DNA from 2 places in the Halomonas flagellata genome. Region 2 is predicted to be linked to the other one. Evidence: riboswitches for the same ligand, from Rfam matches in the RefSeq annotation. Region 2 holds a riboswitch; the other holds the start of a gene.

Region 1 (5,133 bases), on a different contig from region 2:
GGTGGTGTTGCCGGTGTTGAGGTCGGGGAAGACGAACACCGTGGTGCGGCCGCCACCGGCGAATCCGGGGCCTTCTGACGATGCATGGCCGGTGTCGTGGAAGCCGTAACGGCGGACGCATGCTGCATTGCGTCAGACAGTGGGGATACCTGACATGCTGCTGGGCCAGTCGCGGCAGAGGTAAGCCGGGACTTGCGTTCGAGCCCTGACTGTACCAGAATTGTGCTTGCGAAGGGAAACGCTGTTTCCTAATTATGGAGGTGCTCCATGAAGACGCTTGCCATTTCCTCTGTTTCGGCCCTGCTGGTCGCGGGGGCCTTCGCGTCCACCGCCCAGGCCCAGCAGCCAATGAGCATACAGCCCTACATCGGCGGCGACGCCATGTTCTGGGAACTCGATCGCGACCGGGCGCCTGATCGCGACAGCGTCGGCCTGCGCCTGCGCGGCGGCGCCCAGTTCAACGACTACTTCGCCGTCGAAGGCCACCTGGGTACCGGTGGCTCCGACGGTGGCGCCGATCTCGACTACCTGGTCGGCGGCTATGCCAAGGGTATCCTGCCCATCTCCCCGCAGTTCCGCCTCTACGGCCTGCTGGGTTACACCGAGGTGGACTTCGACATCGATCGCGAGGACGACTTCTCCTACGGGGCCGGCGGCGAGTTCGATGTCGCCCCCAACCTGGCGATCGGCGCCGACTTCATGCGCTACCTCGACAAGTCGAACCACGACTTCGACGCGGCGAGCATCGGCCTGACCTACCGGTTCTGACCCGCGCGGGCCCGGGCCGGCGTATGAAGAATGCCCCGCCGCTACCAAGTAGCGGCGGGGCATTCCGTTTCAAGGCCCGCGTCGAGCCTTATACCTCCCGGTAGAGCTCGCCACCTTCGCGGCGAAACTTCTCCGCCTGCTCCTCCATGCCCTTCATCACCGCTTCCTGGTCGCCGTCGAGGCCATGCTCGCTGGCGTAGTCGCGCACCTCCTGGCTGATCTTCATCGAGCAGAACTTGGGCCCGCACATGGAGCAGAAGTGGGCCACCTTGGCCGAGTCCTTGGGCAGGGTCTCGTCGTGGTACTCGCGCGCGGTGTCCGGGTCGAGGCCCAGATTGAACTGGTCCTCCCAGCGGAATTCGAAGCGCGCCTTGGACAGGGCGTTGTCGCGACGCTGGGCGGCCGGATGCCCCTTGGCCAGGTCGGCGGCATGGGCGGCGATCTTGTAGGTGATGATGCCGGTCTTGACGTCATCCTTGTTGGGCAGGCCGAGGTGCTCCTTGGGGGTCACGTAGCAGAGCATGGCGCAGCCGTACCAGCCGATCATCGCCGCGCCGATGCCGGAGGTGATGTGGTCGTAGCCCGGGGCGATGTCGGTGACCAGCGGCCCGAGGGTGTAGAAGGGCGCCTCGTCGCAGTACTCGAGCTGCTTGTCCATGTTCTCTTTCACGAGGTGCATGGGCACGTGGCCGGGGCCCTCGATCATCACCTGCACGTCGTGCTTCCAGGCGATGTGGGTCAGCTCGCCCAGGGTCTTGAGCTCGGCCATCTGGGCCTCGTCGTTGGCGTCGGCGACCGAGCCGGGACGCAGGCCGTCACCCAGCGAGAAGGCCACGTCATACTGCTTGCAGATCTCGCAGATCTCCTCGAAGTGGGTGTAGAGGAAGCTCTCCTGGTGGTGGAACAGGCACCACTTGGCCATGATCGAGCCGCCCCGCGAGACGATGCCGGTCACGCGCTTGGCGGTCAGCGGCACGTAGCGCAGCAGCACGCCGGCGTGGATGGTGAAGTAGTCCACGCCCTGTTCGGCCTGTTCGATCAGGGTGTCGCGGAACACCTCCCAGGTCAGGTCCTCGGCCACGCCGCCCACCTTCTCCAGCGCCTGGTAGATCGGCACGGTACCGATCGGCACCGGGGCGTTGCGGATGATCCACTCGCGGGTCTCGTGGATGTTCTGGCCGGTGGAGAGGTCCATGATGGTGTCGGCGCCCCAGCGGATGCCCCAGGTCATCTTGTCCACCTCCTCCTCGATGGAGGAGGTCACCGCCGAGTTGCCCAGGTTGCCGTTGATCTTCACCAGGAAGTTGCGGCCGATGATCATCGGCTCGGACTCGGGATGGTTGATGTTGTTGGGGATGATCGCCCGGCCTTCGGCCACTTCCCGGCGCACGAACTCGGGGGTGATCTCCTCGGGCAGGCGGGCGCCGAAGCCCTGGCCCGGGTGCTGGTGGCCGAGGATGCGCTCGACTTCCTCGGTGCCCAGGGCCTGGCGGCGCTGGTTCTCGCGCAGGGCGATGAATTCCATCTCCGGGGTGATGATGCCCTGGCGGGCGTAATGCAGCTGGGTGACGTTGCGGCCGGCCTTGGCGCGCCTCGGCGTGCGTGTCAGGTCGAAGCGCAACTGGGCGAGCATGGGGTCGTTGGCACGGCGCTGCCCGTACTCGCTGGTCGGCCCATCGAGGAACTCGGTGTCGTCGCGCTCCTCGATCCAGGCACGACGCAGCTCGGGCAGGCCACGGCGCAGGTCGATCTCGGCCGCGGGGTCGGTGTAGGGGCCCGAGGTGTCGTAGACCAGCAGCGGCGGGTTCTCCTCGTCGGCACCGGAGGTCTTGGTCGGCGACAGCGCGATCTCGCGGAAGGGCACGCGAATATCGGGACGCGTACCCTCCACATAGACCTTGCGCGAACCGGGCAGCGGCTGGACGGCGGCGGCGTCGACCTTGGCGGTCTCGGCGAGGAAGTGCTGGGTCTTGCTCATCGGTTGTTCTCCCTTGGGGATGGTCACGTCTGGGGTTGTTGTCAGGGAGGACAGCTGGGGAGGACAGGGGCGGCCAGGCATGGAGCGCCATGGCGGCGTGTCGCTTGATCCCTACGCTGGTACCCTCTCCTGTCCTTGAAAACAGGGAATTAGCCAGTTCAGGTTCAACGGGATCCATGCTGTCGCCTTGTGGCGGGAGGCATGATCTCAGCCGTCGTCAACGGCACCCCGTCAAGCGTGGTGGTCGGGCGATCACGTGATCACCAGTCTGACGTCACCCGCTGGCCTGACCAGGGCCAGCGGGAGGGTGGCGTTGGGGCCAGGGGCCTCTGGAGGTCAGAAAGCCCGATCCAGCCCCATCTGCCAGAAATCGATCTCCAGGCGGGTGGCGTCGCGGAACACCTCCGACAGCTCCTGGAAGCGTGCCGGGGTGACGTCGGCCAGGCGTGCATTCAACCAGTCGAGCTCGGCGCGCATGGCGCCCTGGAACTCCTCGCCCTCGTACATGGCGATCCAGGCGTCATAGGGGTTGGCCTCGCCGCGTACCGTGAAAGACTGGGCACCCAGCCAGCCCGCGATCTCGCCGTAGCCGATCAGGCAGGGGGCCAGCGCCACGTGCAGGTCGAGCAGGTCGCCGCGGTTGCCGGTGTCCAGCACATAACGGGTATAGGCCAGCGTTGCCCGAGCCTCCGGCAGCCGGGCCAGGTCGTCCTCGTCGATGCCCCAGTCGCGGCAGTAGCTCACATGCAAATCGAGTTCCACGTCGAGAATCGCCTTGAGCCCCTCATGGGCCTGGCGCAGGTCGGCGAGGGTGCGGCTCTTGTAGGCGGCCAGGGCATAGGCCCGGGCGAAGTGGATCAGGAACAGGTAGTCCTGCTGCAGGTAGTGGCGAAAGGCGTCATGCGCGAGTGAGCCGGCGCCGAGCTCGCGCACGAAGTCGTGCTCGATGTAGGCGCGCCAGTCGTGCTGGCAGGCGGCGGTCAGGTCGTCGAAGCGGTAGCCCATCTTGCCTCCGGTCGAAGCGTCGATCCGGAGCACTGGCGAGGAGAAGGAGGGGGAGGGCCGAAGAAGGTGCTGCGTGGCCGATCCCACCGCCTGATTCCCTACGCCGGTACCAACCGGATCAGGTTCCACGGGACCAGCGCTGTGATGACCTTGCGGTCAGTCTGCGCCATCTCAGCCGGATTCACCGGCACCCCGTCAAGCGTTGGAGGCCAGTCTAGCAGGCTGGCCGTGACTTGCCAGCCTTTAGGTCGTGATATCCAAAGGTTTCTTGGAAATGATTACCATCATATCGTTCAGATGTTGAGTGATTGCCGTTATGCCCTGAAAGGGGCGGCTGAGGTGCTACTGCGCCTCCTGCCAGCGGCGATATTCACGCCAGCGCAGCCAGTCCTGGAACTCCTCGTACTCGCCGGACTCCCGGGCCCGTTCCTTCCACTCCTGGTATTCGCGGAACTCGCCTTCATCCGGCAGTGGCCCGCCGGATGAAGACTCTTCGCTCCGCTGTCGGCGCTTCTCGCCGAACAGTACCCACCCTCCCTCTTCGCCGGAGAGCATGCCTGGCCCCTCTGGCGTCTCCCGGTCGGAACGGAACTCCGTGGGCTGACCGGCGCAGCCAGTCAGCAGGCCCACGGTGAGAATCATTGGGAGAAGCGGTTGCGCGTACTTCAAGGTCGCCTCCTCAGAACTTCAGTCGGGTGCCGACGGTGGCGATGTTGATGTCATCAGGGTCGCTTACGCTGGCCAGTGACACGTCCAGCTGATGCTGCTTCACGCCGGCATAGAATTCTGCCCAGTTGACCGGCATATAGGTATAGCCGATACCGTACACCGTGCTCTCGGAGTCGAAGGCGCCGCCGCCCAGCAGATCGTTGGTCTGGCCCACGTCGACGGTGACGGCGTGATGGCCCACCTTGTAGCCGACCTTGCCCCAGACAGTGTCTGCATCCAGGTCGGCATCATCCTCCCGCTGAGTGTAGAGGAGGGTGAAGTTCAGGCCGTTGGCAAGCAGCAGCGAAGCCGAACCGCCGAAGGTCTCCACCGTTCCCGTGTCGCCACCCCTGGAACGCGCGGAATAGCCAAGCCCTGCGGCGATCTGCGCACCGTTGGCATAGGTGGCCCCGTAGCGCACTGCCGCGTCGGTGGTGTCGTCGTCATCACTCTTGGTCCCGGTGGCGATGGCGAAGTCGAAGGGGCCGACGCTCGGCGTGTCGTAGCGCACCCGGTCGAAGCGGCTCTCGAAGTCAAACTGGCTGTAGGTATCCCGGATTCTGGCTTGCCCTACCGCGCCATTCGCGGTAAACGGCTGGCCGCCCTCCTGGAAGGCGATGCTACCGCCGATGTCCGTCACGCCGGCATAGTTGATCAGCGAGGTGCCGGAGAGG
Region 2 (5,133 bases):
CTCGGGTGTCTCGCCCCAGTAGTCGTCGAAGCGGCTCACCGTGAGCCGTTGGGGCGGTGCCAGGGACTCGACCCGGTAGGGGCCACTGGCGATCATCTCCGTCACCTGGCCATCGTCGCCGTAGGCCGCGGGGGCCAGGATCAGGGTGGTGGAGTGGGCGAGCAGCGCCGGCAGCGGCGCGAAGGCGCTGTCCAGGCTTATCACCACCTCGTCGCCGTCGGCCTCGATGGCGGTGATCGGCGCCGAGTCGAGAATGCCCGGCTTGGCCAGGGCGTGCTCGAGGCTCGAGACGACGGCCTCGGCGGTGACCGGCGAGCCGTCATGGAAGCGGGCGTCGTCGCGGAGGGTGAAACGCCAGCCGAGGCCATCGTCGGCCTGGTGCCAACGGGTGGCCAGCCCCGGCGCGGGTCGGCCGTCGGCGTCGGTGTCGACCAGGGTCTCGGCGACCCGCATGCGGCCGAACACATAGCCCGAGGTGGCAGGGTCGGCGCCGGTGATCTCCCAGGGGGCGACGATATCCAGGCTGCGGGCATCGGCCAGGGCAGCGGTGGAGCTCAAGGCCAGGGCGAGGCCGGCGAGTAGGGGGCGGGGAGGCAACATCTTTTGCAGTCTTCCTTGGTGGGTATGTCGTTGAAAGCGGTGTCGGTGGCGTCGGTTCGGTCGCCTGATCCGGGGCGAGCCATCCGGGGTGGGTCAGCCGGGGTCCAGGGCCAGCAGCAGGCGCGTCCGCCGGGGCCTCGGCCGTGCCAGTCCAGGCGGCCATGGCGAGTCTCTCTTCCACGAATAATAAAGGTTACTATATAACATAACAATTCTTGCTTGGGACAATGCCCCTGGGGGTGAGCGTGTTGGAGGTCGCATCCGTGTCTCGCGGCGGCGGGCGCAGGGCCTGACGTCGGCCAGCACTGTCATGCGTGCCGGGGCTCGGTGAGTCCGGGAGCGAAACGTCATGCGCGTGGCAATCGGCGACCCGGTGGTTGCCGTTTGTCTGCTAACCTCCTAGCCTGACGTCACGATCACGCCCCGTCGGCCTCCTGGACCGGCGGGGTGGTTTTTTGGGCGCCGGCTAGCCGGAGGGGCGGGGAGGGCTCCATGTCATCGTCGTTGAAGGGCATCCTGTTCATGTGTGCGGGCGTCTTCTGCCTGGCACTCGGCGACGCCATCGCCAAGTGGCTGGGCGAGGTGCATTCGCCGCTGCAGATCATCTTCTTCCGTACCCTGGTGTCGCTGCCGCTGATCGCGCTGCTGGCGCATTTCGGCGGCGGCCTGCGCAAGCTGCGCACCCGCCGGCCCGGCGTACACCTGGCCCGCGGGCTGATCTACACCGGCACCATGGTCTTCTTCGTGCTCGGCCTGACCCTGCTGCCGCTGGCCGAGGCCACGGCCATCGCCTTCGCCGCGCCGCTGTTCGTCACGCTGCTGTCGGTGCCGCTGCTCGGCGAAAGGGTCGACCGCCAAGTGCTGGCGGCCTCGTTGCTGGGCTTTGCCGGGGTGCTGGTGGTGGTGCGGCCGGGCGGCGAGGGTTTCCACTCCGGCGCGCTGGTCATGCTGGCCGCGGCGGTCTTCTATGCGTTGCTGATGATCACCTCGCGGCGCTACGGGGGCCGCGAGCATCTCTGGGCCATGGTCTTCTACATCACCCTGGTGCCGCTGATGGTGACCACGGTCACCCTGCCCTGGGTGTGGCAGACGCCGCATCCCTGGCACTGGCTGGGGTTTCTCGGCTCGGGGATCGTCGGTATCGGGGCGACGGCGTGCATCACCCTGGCGTTTCGTTTCGCGCCGGCGGCCATCGCGGCCCCCTTCGACTACAGCGCCATGCTCTGGGCGGTGCTGCTGGGCTGGTGGTTCTGGGGCGAGATGCCCGACCTCTGGGTCTTCGTCGGCAGTCTGCTGATCATCGGCAGCGGCCTGGCGATCGCCTACCACGACCGCCGCACGACCCTGAAGCGCCGCCCCACCTCTTGAGTGCCATCAGTGCCGGGTGAAGAAGGCCCGGGCGGCGGCCTCCGGGTCGGGTTGGCCGCAGATCGCCGAGATCACCGCCAGACCGTCGGCCCCCGCCGAGCGCACCGCCGCGGCATGCTCGGCCTTGAGGCCGCCGATGGCCACCGTGGGCAGGGGGCTGGCGGCGACCAGCGCGGCCAGGCCGTCGAAGCCCAGCGGGCGCGCGTGGTCGTGCTTGGTGGGGGTGGCGAACACCGGGCCCAGGCCCAGGTAGTCCAGCGGGCCCGGATCGAGGCGAGCGAGCTGCGCGTGGGTCTGCACCGAGAGCCCGAGGATCGCCCGCTCGCCCAGGGCGGCACGGGCGGCGGCCACGTCGCCGTCGTCCTGGCCCAGGTGCAGGCCGTCGGCCCCGGCGGCCAGGGCCACCTCGGGGCGGTCGTTGATGATCAGTGGCACGCCGCTGCCGGCGAGTGCGGCCTTGAGGCGGCGGGCCTGGTCGATCAGCTCGGCATCGGAGGCGTGCTTGTCGCGCAGCTGCACCAGGGTCACGCCGCCGCGCACGGCGGCGACCACCGTGTCCACCAGCCCGCGGTCGGCGCAGAGGCCGGGGTCGGTGACCAGGTAGAGGGAAAGGTCGATTGGCATGCTGTCCTCCCGGGCGCGGGACGTGCAGGCTGGCGGGAGCTGCACGACTCCCTACGCCGGCATTATCCGGGTCAGGTTCCGAGGGTGCGTCTCAGCCGTGGCGGTATCGCCGCGGCGCCCCTGTCGTCAGGCCACCACTATCCCTGCCCGCTTCCTGGCTGTAAAGGCAGGTTGTCTAGAGGCGCCGTCTTAAGAATCGCTTAAGGCGGGATGACCGTTGCATGTCAGCGGCGGCGCCGCCCTTCAGGCGGTGCGGGCGAGCCAGCGCAGGGCCACCTTCCGGGCGTGGGCCAGCTCTCGGCAGTAGGTCAGCCGGCCGGCCGTCCGGCGGATGCCTGCACGGCGCAGCTTGACGAGGATCCGCGCCGGCAGGCCGACCAGCACCAGTGCGACCCCCTCGCGGTGCATCTCGTCGATCAGGGCCTTGAGGGCCACGATGGCGGTGCCATCCATGCTCGGCACGTCATGCATGTCGAGGATGACGATCCGCACTTTCGGGTCCACCAGGTGCAGCGAGGTGAGCGCCTTCTCGGCGGCGCCGAAGAACAGCGGGCCGTTGATGTCGTAGAGGGCGACCTCGCCGGGCAGCTCGTCGATGGGGGCATGGGACCCGGTATCGACGCGCAGGGTCTGGGTCAGCAGCGACATGCGCCGGATGAACAGGGCGGCGGCCAGCCCGATGCCCACGGCCACCGCCAGCACCATGTCGAAGAGCACGGTCAGGGTGAAGCAGGTCAACAGGATGGCCACGTCACCCGGCGGGGCCGAGCGCAGGGTGTGGAGGAAGTGCCGGGCCTCGCTCATGTTCCAGGCGACGATGAACAGCAGTGCCGCCAGCGCGGCCATCGGCACCAGCCCCAGCAGGCCCGCCAGGGCGACCACCGCCAGCAGCACCACCAGCGCATGCACCACCGCCGCGATCGGCGAACGGGCGCCGCTGCGGATGTTGGTGGCGGTCCGGGCGATGGCGGCCGTGGCGGTGATGCCCCCGAACAGCGGCGCGACGATGTTGCCGAGCCCCTGGCCGATCAGCTCGGCGTTGGGGTCATGCCGGGTCCGGGTCAGTCCGTCTGACACCATCGCGCACAGCAGCGACTCGATCGCCCCCAGCATGGCGATGGCGAAGGCGGGGCCCAGCAGGGCACGAATCAGCGCGAAATCCAGCACCAGTGGCTCACCATCCGCGCCGGGCAGCCGCCAGGGGGCCGCGAAGCTCGGCGCGATCGGGGGAATGCCACTGCCTGTCTCGCCCTGTGCCTGCCAGGTGAAGCGCGAGGCGATGGTCTCTACCTCCGCGCCCGACCCGGCCAGCCAGAGGTTGACCCCGTAGGCGGCCAGGGCCCCGACCACCAGGCCGACCAGCGGCGCGGGGATGGGCAGCCCCAGCCGCGGCCAGAGCAGCAGGACACCCAGGGTGAAGGCCCCGATCCCCAGCTCGAGCGGATCCAGGCCGGGCAGCGAGACGGCGATCCGTCCCAGATTCTCGACGAAGTGCTCACCCAGCTGCTCGACCTCCAGCCCCAGGAAGTCGGGCAGCTGCAGCACGGCGATCACCACCGCGATCCCCGCCGTGAAGCCGAGCACCACCGGATAGGGCACGTACTGGATGAGGCGCCCCATGCCGGTGATGCCGAGGACCACCAGGATCACCCCGGCCATCATCGAGGCGATCAGCAGGCCGCCCAGGCCGTACTGCTGGACGATGGGGAAGAGGATGACGACGAAGGCCGCCGTCGGACCCGAGACATTGAAGCGTGAACCGCCGGTCAGCGCGATGATCGCGCCGGCGACGATCGCCGTGTAGAGCCCGTGCTGGGGAGGCACGCCGGTGGCGATCGCCAGGGCCATGGAGAGCGGCACGGCCACGGTGCCGATGGTCACGCCGGCCAGGATGTCGCGGCGCAGGTCGACCAGGCCGTAGCCGTCTCGCCAGGCCGCGCGCAGGCCGGTGGCGATGCCGGGAAGGGGTGGGGACGGTCGGTGGCGTGCCATTCACGGGGTCCTCCCTGGGTGGTCACCCGCACCGTGGATGGGCCGGTGGCCACATATCCGGCGGGGATCGATCAGGTTGCTTATGTGAATGACATTAACATGTCGTTAGCATTGTCGACAAATACGTCACCGGCATTGCCCCGGCTGGCAGCGGACATTAACATTTGATGGTAATACTGCCGGAGAATCGCCATGGAGAAGAAGACAGCACGCCTGACCCTGTTGATCGACCCGCACAAGAAGCGAGCCTTCGAGCAGCTGTGTGCGGCCCAGGACCTGACCCCGTCCCAGGTGGTGCGACAGCTGATCCGCGACTACCTGCGCGACCACGGCGTGGAGTACGAGACCCGCCCCGACCTGGCCTCCAGGGACGCGCCGGGGCGGGAGTGATGTGGCGCGCTCCCGCCAGGCCAGCGGCGGCGGGCACGGGGCCCCCGGTGGTCACCGGCACGGCGGGGGGAAGGCAGGGTGTCGGGGCGTCTCCATGACGTTTCCCCGATACTCTGGTCCCGGCAACTTAACGCCCGCTTAAGGGGGCGGATAAATCCA

Evidence for each region. Region 2 has a riboswitch for thiamine pyrophosphate ahead of thiE (thiamine phosphate synthase). Riboswitches for the same ligand answer to the same signal wherever they lie in the genome.
Region 1: it holds a riboswitch for thiamine pyrophosphate, as region 2 does, so the genes downstream of both, thiC (phosphomethylpyrimidine synthase ThiC) here and thiE (thiamine phosphate synthase) in region 2, are expected to answer to the same signal.

Annotation. Positions count from the first base shown of each region.
Region 1 covers NZ_JAKVPY010000014.1:20,634-25,766, reverse strand. The annotation lists partial or broken gene MKP05_RS12570 (phosphate acyltransferase) at 1-80, opposite strand, end outside; gene MKP05_RS12565 (porin family protein) at 268-768, shown strand; gene thiC (phosphomethylpyrimidine synthase ThiC) at 857-2,746, opposite strand; TPP riboswitch at 2,838-2,987, opposite strand; gene tenA (thiaminase II) at 3,083-3,751, opposite strand; TPP riboswitch at 3,829-3,956, opposite strand; gene MKP05_RS12550 (hypothetical protein) at 4,094-4,420, opposite strand; gene MKP05_RS12545 (porin) at 4,431-5,133, opposite strand, start outside.
Region 2 covers NZ_JAKVPY010000031.1:6,401-11,533, forward strand. The annotation lists gene MKP05_RS18980 (ABC transporter substrate-binding protein) at 1-600, opposite strand, end outside; gene MKP05_RS18985 (DMT family transporter) at 1,093-1,968, shown strand; gene thiE (thiamine phosphate synthase) at 1,975-2,592, opposite strand; TPP riboswitch at 2,624-2,724, opposite strand; gene dauA (C4-dicarboxylic acid transporter DauA) at 2,836-4,584, opposite strand; gene MKP05_RS19000 (ribbon-helix-helix protein) at 4,777-4,974, shown strand.